Regions from separate parts of the Isoptericola sp. NPDC060257 genome, predicted to be linked through region 3. Evidence: riboswitches for the same ligand, from Rfam matches in the RefSeq annotation. Region 3 holds a riboswitch; each other region holds the start of a gene.

Region 1 (3,259 bases), on a different contig from region 3:
TTCGAGGCGCTGTTCATCCTCACCGCCGTCGACGCCGGCACCCGCGTGGCCCGCTTCATGCTGCAGGACACCATCGGGAACGTGGCCCCGCGGTTCAAGGACGTGAGCTGGCGACCAGGGGTCTGGGTCTGCACCGCGATCATGGTCGCGGGCTGGGGCACGATCCTCTATCTCGGCGTCACCGACCCGCTCGGCGGCATCAACACGTTCTTCCCGCTGTTCGGCATCGCGAACCAGCTGCTCGCGGCGATCGCCCTCGCCGTCGTGCTCGCCATCGTCGCCAAGCGCGGCCGCGCCTACTGGGCGTGGCTGTGGATCGTGGCCGTGCCGCTCGCCTTCACGGCGCTCATCACCATCTGGGCGTCGTTCGAGAAGATCTTCTCGGACGTGCCCCAGGTCGGGTACTGGGCGCAGCACCGGGCGTTCCAGGACGCGCTCGCAGCCGGGGAGACGTCGTTCGGCACCGCCCCCGACGTCGCGGCGATGGAGGCCGTGGTCCGCAACACCTTCGTGCAGGGCACCCTGTCGATCGTGTTCGTGGTGCTGTCGATCGTCGTGATCCTCGCGTCGGTGGTCGTGACGATCAAGGCGTTCCGCGACGGCGGCGGCGAGAACCACGAGGACGCGCCCGTCGCGTCCCGGCGGTTCGCCCCCGCGAACCTCTTCGCGACGGCCGAGGAGAAGCGGATCGAGAAGGAGTGGGTCGACGCCGGCCTGCGGGAGACCAGCGGTGCCGGGCACCACTGACGCCCGCACCGTCGGCGCCACCGCGCGCGACGCCGTCCGGGCACTGGCCCGGGCGGCGTCGGCGGGGTGGACGAACCTGCGCTGGTACGTGCGGCAGGTGATGGGCGAGGGCGCCTACGCGACGTACGTGGCGCACGAGCGGGCGGCCCACCCCGACCGGGAGCCGATGGGCGAGCGCGAGTTCTGGCGCGAGCACTACGCGGCCCAGGACCGCAACCCCGGCTCGCGCTGCTGCTGAGCGGGCGGGCGCGACGGCGCCCGCCGCGCCAGGATGGGCGCGTGCGCGCGATCGTGTTCGAGAACCACGGCGGCCCCGAGGTGCTGCACCTCGCCGACGTCCCCGACCCGCAGGCCGGGCCCGGCCAGGTGCGCGTGCGCGTCGAGGCGGCCGCCGTCAACGGCTGGGACGTGAAGTCGCGTGCCGGGGCGACCGGCGCCCCGGCGCCGACGTCGGCCGTCGTGCCCGGGCTGGAGGTGGCGGGGGTCGTCGACCAGGTCGGCCCACCCGCCGGGGAGGGCCTGACCGGCGTCGCGCCCGGCGACCGCGTGGTCGGGTTCGCCGTCGGCGGCGGGTACGCGGAGCTCGCCCTCACGTCGGTCTTCGCGCGCGTGCCCGACGGGCTCGCCGCGACCGACGCCGTCACGGTCCCCGTCGCGGCCGAGACCGCGACCCGCGTGCTGCGCCTCCTCGACGTCCGGCCGGGCGAGACGCTGCTCGTGCACGGGGCGTCCGGGGCGGTGGGCGCGCTGGTCGTCCAGCTCGCCGTCCGCCGCGGCGCCCGCGTGATCGGCACGGCGTCGCCGCCGAACCAGGACAGGGTCGCCGCGCTCGGCGCGACGCCCACCACCTACGGCGCCGGGCTCGTGGAACGGGTGCGCGCCCTCGCCCCCGACGGCGTAGACGCCGTCCTCGACACCACCGGCGCGGGCGTGCTCCCCGACTCGATCGCGCTGCGCGGCGGCACGGACCGGATCGTCACCATCGCCGACGACGCCGCGGCGGACCTCGGGGTCCAGGCCAGCTGGCGGTCCGAGCGCGACGCCGGCGAGCTCGCCGAGGCCGTCGACGCCCTGGCCCGCGGCGAGCTGGCGACCACCGTCGGCGCCGTGCTGCCCCTGGCCGACGCCCCGCGGGCGCACGAGCTGGTCGAGAGCGGGCGCGCGGGCGGCAAGGTCGTCCTGGTGCCCTGAGCAGGGCGTTCCCGCCCGATCCGCATCGGCGATCGTCTCAGCAGGCGGTCTCATCCTCGCCCGTATCGCGGATGCTGCGTACGATCGCGTGACAAGCCATCCAGAGCGGCCGAGAGTCCTGGCTCGACGACGCCGCAGCAACCCGTTCTCCGACGGAAGCCTCCCGAGGACGAAGGTGCTCACGCCAGGATCGATGGAGTGACGCATGGTCGCAGAGGCATCCCTTTCGCCCACCCCGGCAGCTCAGCCGGCAGTTCACCCGGCGCTGCCGGCACGCCCGACGGTCTCGTTCGAGCTCATGCCGCCGCGCCGGCCGGACGCCGCCCCCAAGTTCTGGGAGACGGCGCGCCGGCTGGTGGCCGCGCGCCCGGACTTCGTGTCCGTGACCTACGGCGCGGGCGGCGGTGACCGGGCGACCGCACGCCAGGTCGTGTCCACCCTGCTCGCGGGCACGCCCGTCCTGCCCGTGGCTCACCTGACCTGCGTGGGCGCGCACCGGGAGGACGTCTCCGCCGTCATCGACGACTTCCTCGACGCCGGCACCCGCGCGTTCCTCGCCCTGCGGGGCGACCCGCCGAAGGACCAGCCGGACTGGGCGCCGCCCGCCGACGGCGTCGCGTCGTCGATCGAGCTCGTGCACCTGCTGCGCGAGGTCGAGGCCCGGCGCTGCGCGACCGACCCCGGGGCCGCGCTGCGCGGCGCCGCCCGCCCGATGACGATCGCCGTCGCGACGTTCGTCGACGGCAACGTGCAGGCGGGCACCACCCGGGCCCAGGAGGTCCGGCGCCTCAAGGAGAAGCAGGACGCGGGGGCGAGCTTCGCCATCACGCAGCTCTTCTACGAGGCCGGCTCCTACACCGACTTCGTCGCCGAGGCCCGCGCGGCCGGGGTGACGATCCCGATCCTCGCCGGGCAGCTGCCCACGACCGAGCCGCGCCGGCTCCGTCGCGTCGAGGAGCTCACCGGCGTCCGCGCGCCCCGGCACCTGCTGGACGCGCTCGACGCCCTGCCGGACCCGGAGGCCCAGCACGCCTACGGGACCGCGCGCGCCGTGGAGCTCGCACAGCGCGTGCTCGACGCGGGCGCACCCGGCATCCACGTGTACACGTTCAACAAGTACCGTCCCGCTCTGGACCTGCTCGAGGGTGTCCACCTCGGCGGACCGGCGCCGGCCGACGCCACGTCGGACGGCGCGGACCTGGCCAGAAGGCCGTGGGTACCGAGCATCCCGACCCAGGCTCCCGCCGTCTGACGCGCGGAGCCCGAACTCTGGAGTGCTCATGTCCACCACATCGACAAGCCCCACCCCCGCCACGGCATT
Region 2 (3,259 bases), on a different contig from region 3:
CGCACCAGCTCGATCGCCACCGCGGCCGTCTCCCCTGCCTGCTGGTGGTCCGGGTCGGCGCCGTCGACGGGCTCGCGCCCGGAGGGCAGGAACGTCCCCAGGACGACGCTGCCCCCCTCGGGGACGTCGCCGTCGTACGCGCCGTCCACGACCTCCGGCCCCCGGACCCGGGGACCGCCGGTCTCCCCCGGCCGCAGGTGCGCGCCGGCGGCGTCGGCGAGCCACAGCCCGGGCACGCCTGGCAGCGGCTCCGGTCGCGAGGGCAGCCAGTGGAACCCCGCCAGGCTCAGCCAGCCGTGGGGCGCGGCGAGCGCGCGCTCGCGGTCGGCCCGCCGGCGCGCGCGCCGGGCCACGGCAGGACCGGCGGCAGGATCGGCGGCCGGTGCGTGGGCAGGGGCGCCTGCGGGGTCGGTGGGGCGGACGCGCGGTGCGTCGGTGACGGTCATCGGGGACCTCCGGTCACAAGAGGGCGTGCGGCGTCGCGGCGGGTGTCGGCGACGCGGGCGGCGGGGGCGACGTGGCGGGCGTGGGTGCGGGCGGTCACGCGCGCACCAGCCGGGAGTCGGCGGTGCGGCCCGCCCGGGCGCGCGGCCGCGCGTGCGCCGACGCGGGGGCGACGACGGCGCTGCCGGCGCTGCCGGCAGGCCCCACGTCCGGCAGCCCGAGGGTCGCGCGGAGCGTGCGCGGCGCCGGTGACGCCACCGCCCGCACGCCGTCGCGCACGAGGCGCGGGAGCACACCGTCGACGAGGGCGTCCAGGTCCGGGCCGAGCGACGAGGGCCGCAGCAGGAACCCGTCGGACGCGCCGGCGTCCCGCCAGTCCACGATCGTCTCGGCGAGGTCGTCGGGGGTGCCGGCCACCACGAGCAGCCCGCCGGAGATCTCCGGGCCCTCGAGGGCCTCGACCAGCTCGAGCCGCGCCTGCGCGCTGGCGCGGTCCTCGGCCAGCACGACGTACGCCTCGGTGAGCACGCGCAGCGTGTCGGGGTCGCGGCCCGCGGCCTCGGCAGCGTCGCGCAGCCGGGAGCGCAGCCGGACGGCGCGGGCCGGCGCGGTGGCCGCGACGCGCACGACGTCCGCCGTCCGGGCGGCGAGGTCGAGCGCGGCCTCGCTCCGGGCGGAGACGACGACGGGCGGCCGGCCCTGCCGCGTCCCGGCGCCCCGGGGCCCGTCGGCGGCCCGGCTCTCGGCAGGCCGGTGCCGGCGCACGGCGAAGCGGATGCCGTCGTGGTCCACGCGGAAGCGCCCCTCGTCGTCGACGGCGACGGCGCCGGCGGTGTCACCCGCGTTCGGCCCGGTCCCCGTCGCGAGCCCGTCCCAGTGCCGCACGACCTGTGCCGCGACGCCGCGGGCCTGCTCCGCCCACGCGTCGTCCTGCACCACGGCGCCGGTGGGGAGCCCGACCTGCCACCCGGCACGGCCGGAGCTCGCCTGGTCGACGCGGGCGACGGCCTGGGCGACGTGCGCCGGGTCCACGTGCGCGGTGTCGACGGCGGCGACCAGCCCGGCCCGCGTCGTGTGGGGGGCCACCCGTGCGGCGGCCACGGCCGCGTCGAGCCGCCCGGTCACCTGCCGCCGGCCCGGGTGCAGCAGGAAGCCCTCGTCGAGGGTGACGAGGTCGAGGCCGCCGCCGTCGGCGGTGCGCACGAGCTGGACGAAGCGCTCGGCGTCGAACGACCGGGGCTGCACGATGCCGCGCGCTCGGTGCACGCCGGGCCGGGCGCCGGCCGCCGTGAGGTCGACGCCGACGACGAGAGCGGACGGGGTGCTGGGGGTGGACGTCGAGGGCAGGGAGGAGGGCACGTCGGCTCCGATCAGGGCGCGGCGGACGGACGCACTCGGGCGCGGGTCGTGGACCTGCGGGTGCGCGCCACCGCCGGGAGGGCACGGGGAGGAAGGCCCGCCGGGACCGGCGGGCGGGGCCGTCTGCGGCCGGGGCCCGGCAGGTGCCGGGCCGTCGAGGAGGGTCGTCCGCCGCGAGGGGCGGACGATCAGGCCGCGATCAGCGGCGTCGACACCACGCCCGGGCGGACGCCGAGGTCACCGGCGAGGCGGACGGCACGTGCCGGGACGACAGGGGGCGCACGGTGGTGGCGTCGCGGTGCATGCTCGTCCTCTCCTGCTCCCCGCCGGGGCGGGGGTCGCGTGTTGCCGTGCCGTCGGCGACGGCCGGCCTGGTCCTCACCCGGGGCACCCGCCCGCGCTGGGGGTTGCCGTCCGACGAGCCGGGGCTTCGCGTCGGAGCTCGTGACCACCCGGGACGTCCGGCCGCACCACCTGGGGCGCCGCGGTCGTCCGACCCGGTGCGCAGGAACGTAGGTCTCCGGAAGGGGGGTGTCAACAGTTCGTCCCGACCGTCTCGAATACCGAACAGTCCCGACCGGTTTTATCGGATTCTCGAGCGCCAGGAAACCTGGCTACCGTGGTGCCCGTGAGCCAGGACGCAGGGCAGGACGCACGGCAGGACGCACGGCAGGACGCACCGCACGAGCACCGGGACGGCGCCTCCCAGGACGCAGCACCGGAGACCCCGCACCACTCCCCCGAGGCCGCGGAGATCCGGGCTCTCGTCGACCGCCTGCGGCGGCTCGTGCTGACGTACAAGTTCGGGATCGACGAGGTCATGACCAAGATCTCGATCCTGCGCGACGAGTTCCGGCACATGCAGAACTACAACCCGGTCGAGCACGTCAGCTCGCGCCTCAAGTCGCTCGAGTCGATCGTCGCCAAGTGCCGGCGCAAGGGCATCCCGCTGACGCCCGAGGGCGTGCGCGAGCACATGTTCGACGTCGCCGGCGTGCGGGTGACCTGCAGCTTCGTCTCCGACATCTACAAGGTGCGGGACATGCTCATGAACCAGGCCGACCTCACGGTCCTGGAGGAGCGCGACTACATCGCCCACCCCAAGGCGAACGGCTACAAGTCCCTGCACCTCATCGTGCAGGTGCCGGTCTACCTGTCCGACCGGGTCGAGCACGTCATCGTGGAGATCCAGCTGCGCACCATCGCCATGGACTTCTGGGCGAGCCTGGAGCACAAGATCTACTACAAGTACGCGCGCGACGTGCCGCGCCACCTCACGGACTCGCTCAAGCTCGCCGCCGACGTCGCGTCGTCCCTCGACAGCTCCATGGAGCGGATCCACGACGAGGTGAAGGCGATCGCGGGCGCCGAGGAGCCGGTCGAGCACCGCGACTCGCTGCTCACCCCCGAGGAGATGCTCCGCAACTTCTGGAGCGCCGCCGAGGTCGAGGGCGAC
Region 3 (3,259 bases):
GCGGACTCGTCGCCGAGCCGGTGGTAGGTGCGGTCGAGGTAGACCAGGGGTGAGGTCCCGTCCGACCCGGACTGCAGCGCGCGCAGCGAGACCAGGTAGCTGTCGCCGACCGGGGTGCGCTGCAGCACGCGGGCGCGCACCCAGGAGACGGCGCCGTCGATGACGGGCTCGCCCGAGGGAAGTGCCGTCCAGCCGCCCCCCGCGAAGCGGTCGATGCCGCTGGTGGCGAACCGGGCGGAGAGGTCGTCCTGGTGATCGGCGAGGAAGCTGATCGCGAGCGTGCTGGCCGTCGAGACGGCGGGCCAGGACGACGAGGTGGACGCCAGCGAGAACGCGAGCAGGGGCGGTGCGGCGGACACGGAGATCACGGACGTGGCCGTGAACCCGACGGGGCGGCCCGCGTGCTCGAGCGCGACGACGGCCACGCCGGCCGGGTGCTGGCGGAACACCGTCTTGAACTCGTCAGGGGACAGCTGGGGCTCGTCCTGCTGGGCCAGGAGCTCCTCGATCCCCGAGAGCGCGGACAGGTCGGTGCGCTGGTGGGCGTGCTCCGTGGTCACAGGGCGGCTCCCGTCAGCTCGGTGGTCGTGGGGGTGGTGGTCGTGGCGGCCGGCGGTGCGGGGACGCCGGCGGCCCGGCGCAGCGGCGTCGCCCAGCGGGCGAACCAGGGGTCCAGCGCCTCGCCGAGGTCCGGCAGCTGGGCCTCGGTGAGGGTCAGGGTGCGGGTGGGCACGACCGCACCCAGCTCCACGAGCACGGGCCGCAGGTGCGCCTCGCCGGCGAGGGCGTGCGCCGGGTTGCCGGACACGACGAGCGGCACGACGACGACGCCCGCCAGGCCGTCGGGCCCGTAGAGGTCGAGGAACGCCTTGAGCAGGCCCGTGTAGGAGGCCTTGTAGACGGGGGTCGCGACGACGGCGACCGTGGCGCGCGCCAGGCGCTCCTTCGCCGCGTCGGCGGCCGGGTGCGCGGCCGTGAGGATCTCGCCCGCGAACGCCGCGAGCTCGATCGTCGCCACGTCCGCGGCGCCGAGCAGCTCGGCGACGCGGCGGGCGGCGGTCTCCGCCGCGGTCAGGGTGCGCGAGCCCGCGCGCGGGTTGCCGGAGACCACCACCACGGAGGGGGTGGCGGGGCGGGTGTTCTCGGTCATGGGTCGTCCCTCGCAGTCCGTCGATCACGCTTGCCGCACGGCGTCTCGGCCCGCGTGCGCGGACCGGCCGGCGGCCAGGTCATCTCCCGGAGCACCCCGCCGTGACGTGGGGTTGCTGCCCAGCCAGCCGGGGCTTCGCGCTGGGGCTCGTGACCTGGGCGGAGGTATAGCAGCCGATCCGGCGAGCGCCAGCGCCGTCCGGAGACTTCTCACCATCCGGACACGCCGACGCGCCGGAGCCTCCGGCCGGGGGACGGCCGGAGGCTCCGGGGTGGTGCGAGGGCGTCTGACTCGTCAGGCCTCGAGGCGCAGGCGCGCGCCGAGCGCGACGGCCGCGACGACGGCGGCGCCCGCGACCAGGACGACGTCCTTGAGCACGTACTGGCCCAGCAGGGTCATGCCGTGCCCGAACAGCTCGTCGCCGAACAGCGCGACGGGGGACAGGATGCCGACCATCGCCACGGCGAGGGCGACCAGCCCGACCCGCAGCAGGCGGCCGGAGATCAGCGTGAGCCCGATGAAGGTCTCCATGACGGCGACCAGGACGACGGCGGTCGTGGCGGGGACGAACCCGAGCGTGAGCGTCTCGACGGTGCGGCCCGCGATCTCCTCGGCGGGGCTGGCGCCCGGGAAGAACTTCAGGACGCCGAAGCCGAGGAACACGAGCCCGAGCGCGACCCGCAGGGCCGGGACGGACCACCGGGTGAGGAACCGGGCGAGGGCGGTCACGGCGACGTCGAGCCGCAGCGCCACCTGCTCGGCCAGGGCGTTCGGGAGGCGACGGGCGGCGGGGGCGCCCGGGGCGCGGGTGCCGGCGGTCGTGCGGTGGGTCGGGGTGGAGACGGACATGGTGGTGCTCTCTTCCAGGGGGAGGCGCGACCCGGGGGTGGTCGCCCTGGGAGAGAGCGGCCCACGGCGCCGGGAATGCGCGCGCCCCCGGTTTTCGCCCGGTCCTCACCCGCTCGACGACGCACCGGGGACCGCCTACGGTGCCGGCATGGACCACGAGCCGATGCGACGTGTCGCCGAGTTCCGCGCGGCGTTCGACCTCGAGGTCGAGACCGCCCGACCCGGTCTGGCGGAGCACCGCCGGGCGCTGCTGGCGGAGGAGTCCGGGGAGGCGGCGGAGGCGCTCGCGGACCTCGCGACGGGGCTGGCCGAGGGCGGCGACGTCACTGCCGCGTACCGGGCCGTGGCGAAGGAGCTGGCCGACGTCCTCTACGTCACCTACGGCGCGGCCGACGTGCTGGGGATCGACCTGCCGGCGGTTTTCGTCGAGGTCCACCGCTCGAACATGAGCAAGGTGGACGCGGACGGCCGGGTGCTGCGGCGGTCGGACGGCAAGGTGCTCAAGGGGGCGGGCTACCGGCCGCCCGACCTGGGCGACCTCGTCGTGCCGCCGGCGGGACACGCGTAGGTCCCTGCACGGCGCGGACCTCCGTGACGTGACGCAGACTCGGGGCATGGGCGCGCGCCGCTTCCGCTGGGTGCTGCACGTCGACCTCGACCAGTTCCTGGCCGCGGTCGAGCTGCTGCGGCGCCCGGAGCTCGCGGGCAGGCCCGTGATCGTCGGCGGACGCGGCGACCCGACGGAGCGCGCGGTGGTCTCCACCGCGTCGTACGAGGCGCGGGCGTACGGCGTCCGGTCGGGGATGCCGCTGCGCGTGGCGGCCCGCAAGGTGCCGGACGCGGTGATCCTGCCGGTCGACCACCCGGTGTACGAGGCGGCCTCCGCGCAGGTGATGGCGGCGCTGCGCCGTCTGGGCACGGTGGTCGAGGTCCTCGGCTGGGACGAGGCGTTCCTCGGGTACGACGGGGAGGCCCCGGAGGAGTTCGCGCACGCCGTCCAGCGGGCGGTGCTCGACGCGACCGACCTGCGCTGCTCGGTCGGGATCGGCGACACCAAGGTCCGGGCGAAGATCGCGACAGGGTTCGGCAAGCCGGCGGGCGTCTACCGGCTCACCGCGGAGAACTGGTTCGAGGTGATGGGGGAGCGCCCGACCGCCGACCTGTGGGGCGTGGGCTCCCGGGTGTCGAAGCGGCTCGCGGCGCACGGCATCGACACCGTCGCGCAGCTCGCCGCGGCGGACGACGCGGTCCTGGTCGGCG

Evidence for each region. Region 3 has a riboswitch for S-adenosylmethionine ahead of ACFWEK_RS19740 (NADPH-dependent FMN reductase). Riboswitches for the same ligand answer to the same signal wherever they lie in the genome.
Region 1: it holds a riboswitch for S-adenosylmethionine, as region 3 does, so the genes downstream of both, ACFWEK_RS04120 (methylenetetrahydrofolate reductase) here and ACFWEK_RS19740 (NADPH-dependent FMN reductase) in region 3, are expected to answer to the same signal.
Region 2: it holds a riboswitch for S-adenosylmethionine, as region 3 does, so the genes downstream of both, ACFWEK_RS06260 (LLM class flavin-dependent oxidoreductase) here and ACFWEK_RS19740 (NADPH-dependent FMN reductase) in region 3, are expected to answer to the same signal.

What each region holds. Positions count from the first base shown of each region.
Region 1 is NZ_JBHXAW010000028.1:16,915-20,173, forward strand. Features, by position in the region: gene ACFWEK_RS04105 (carbon starvation CstA family protein) at 1-747, shown strand, start outside; gene ACFWEK_RS04110 (YbdD/YjiX family protein) at 731-985, shown strand; gene ACFWEK_RS04115 (NADP-dependent oxidoreductase) at 1,027-1,938, shown strand; SAM riboswitch class I at 2,032-2,138, shown strand; gene ACFWEK_RS04120 (methylenetetrahydrofolate reductase) at 2,144-3,190, shown strand; gene metE (5-methyltetrahydropteroyltriglutamate--homocysteine S-methyltransferase) at 3,219-3,259, shown strand, end outside.
Region 2 is NZ_JBHXAW010000048.1:9,702-12,960, forward strand. Features, by position in the region: gene ACFWEK_RS06255 (DUF1684 domain-containing protein) at 1-446, opposite strand, end outside; gene ACFWEK_RS06260 (LLM class flavin-dependent oxidoreductase) at 541-1,803, opposite strand; SAM riboswitch class IV at 2,140-2,253, opposite strand; gene ACFWEK_RS06265 (GTP pyrophosphokinase family protein) at 2,558-3,259, shown strand, end outside.
Region 3 is NZ_JBHXAW010000350.1:366-3,624, forward strand. Features, by position in the region: gene ACFWEK_RS19735 (flavin reductase family protein) at 1-560, opposite strand, end outside; gene ACFWEK_RS19740 (NADPH-dependent FMN reductase) at 557-1,150, opposite strand; SAM riboswitch class IV at 1,172-1,305, opposite strand; gene ACFWEK_RS19745 (DoxX family protein) at 1,445-1,999, opposite strand; gene ACFWEK_RS19750 (MazG nucleotide pyrophosphohydrolase domain-containing protein) at 2,148-2,567, shown strand; partial or broken gene ACFWEK_RS19755 (DNA polymerase IV) at 2,614-3,259, shown strand, end outside.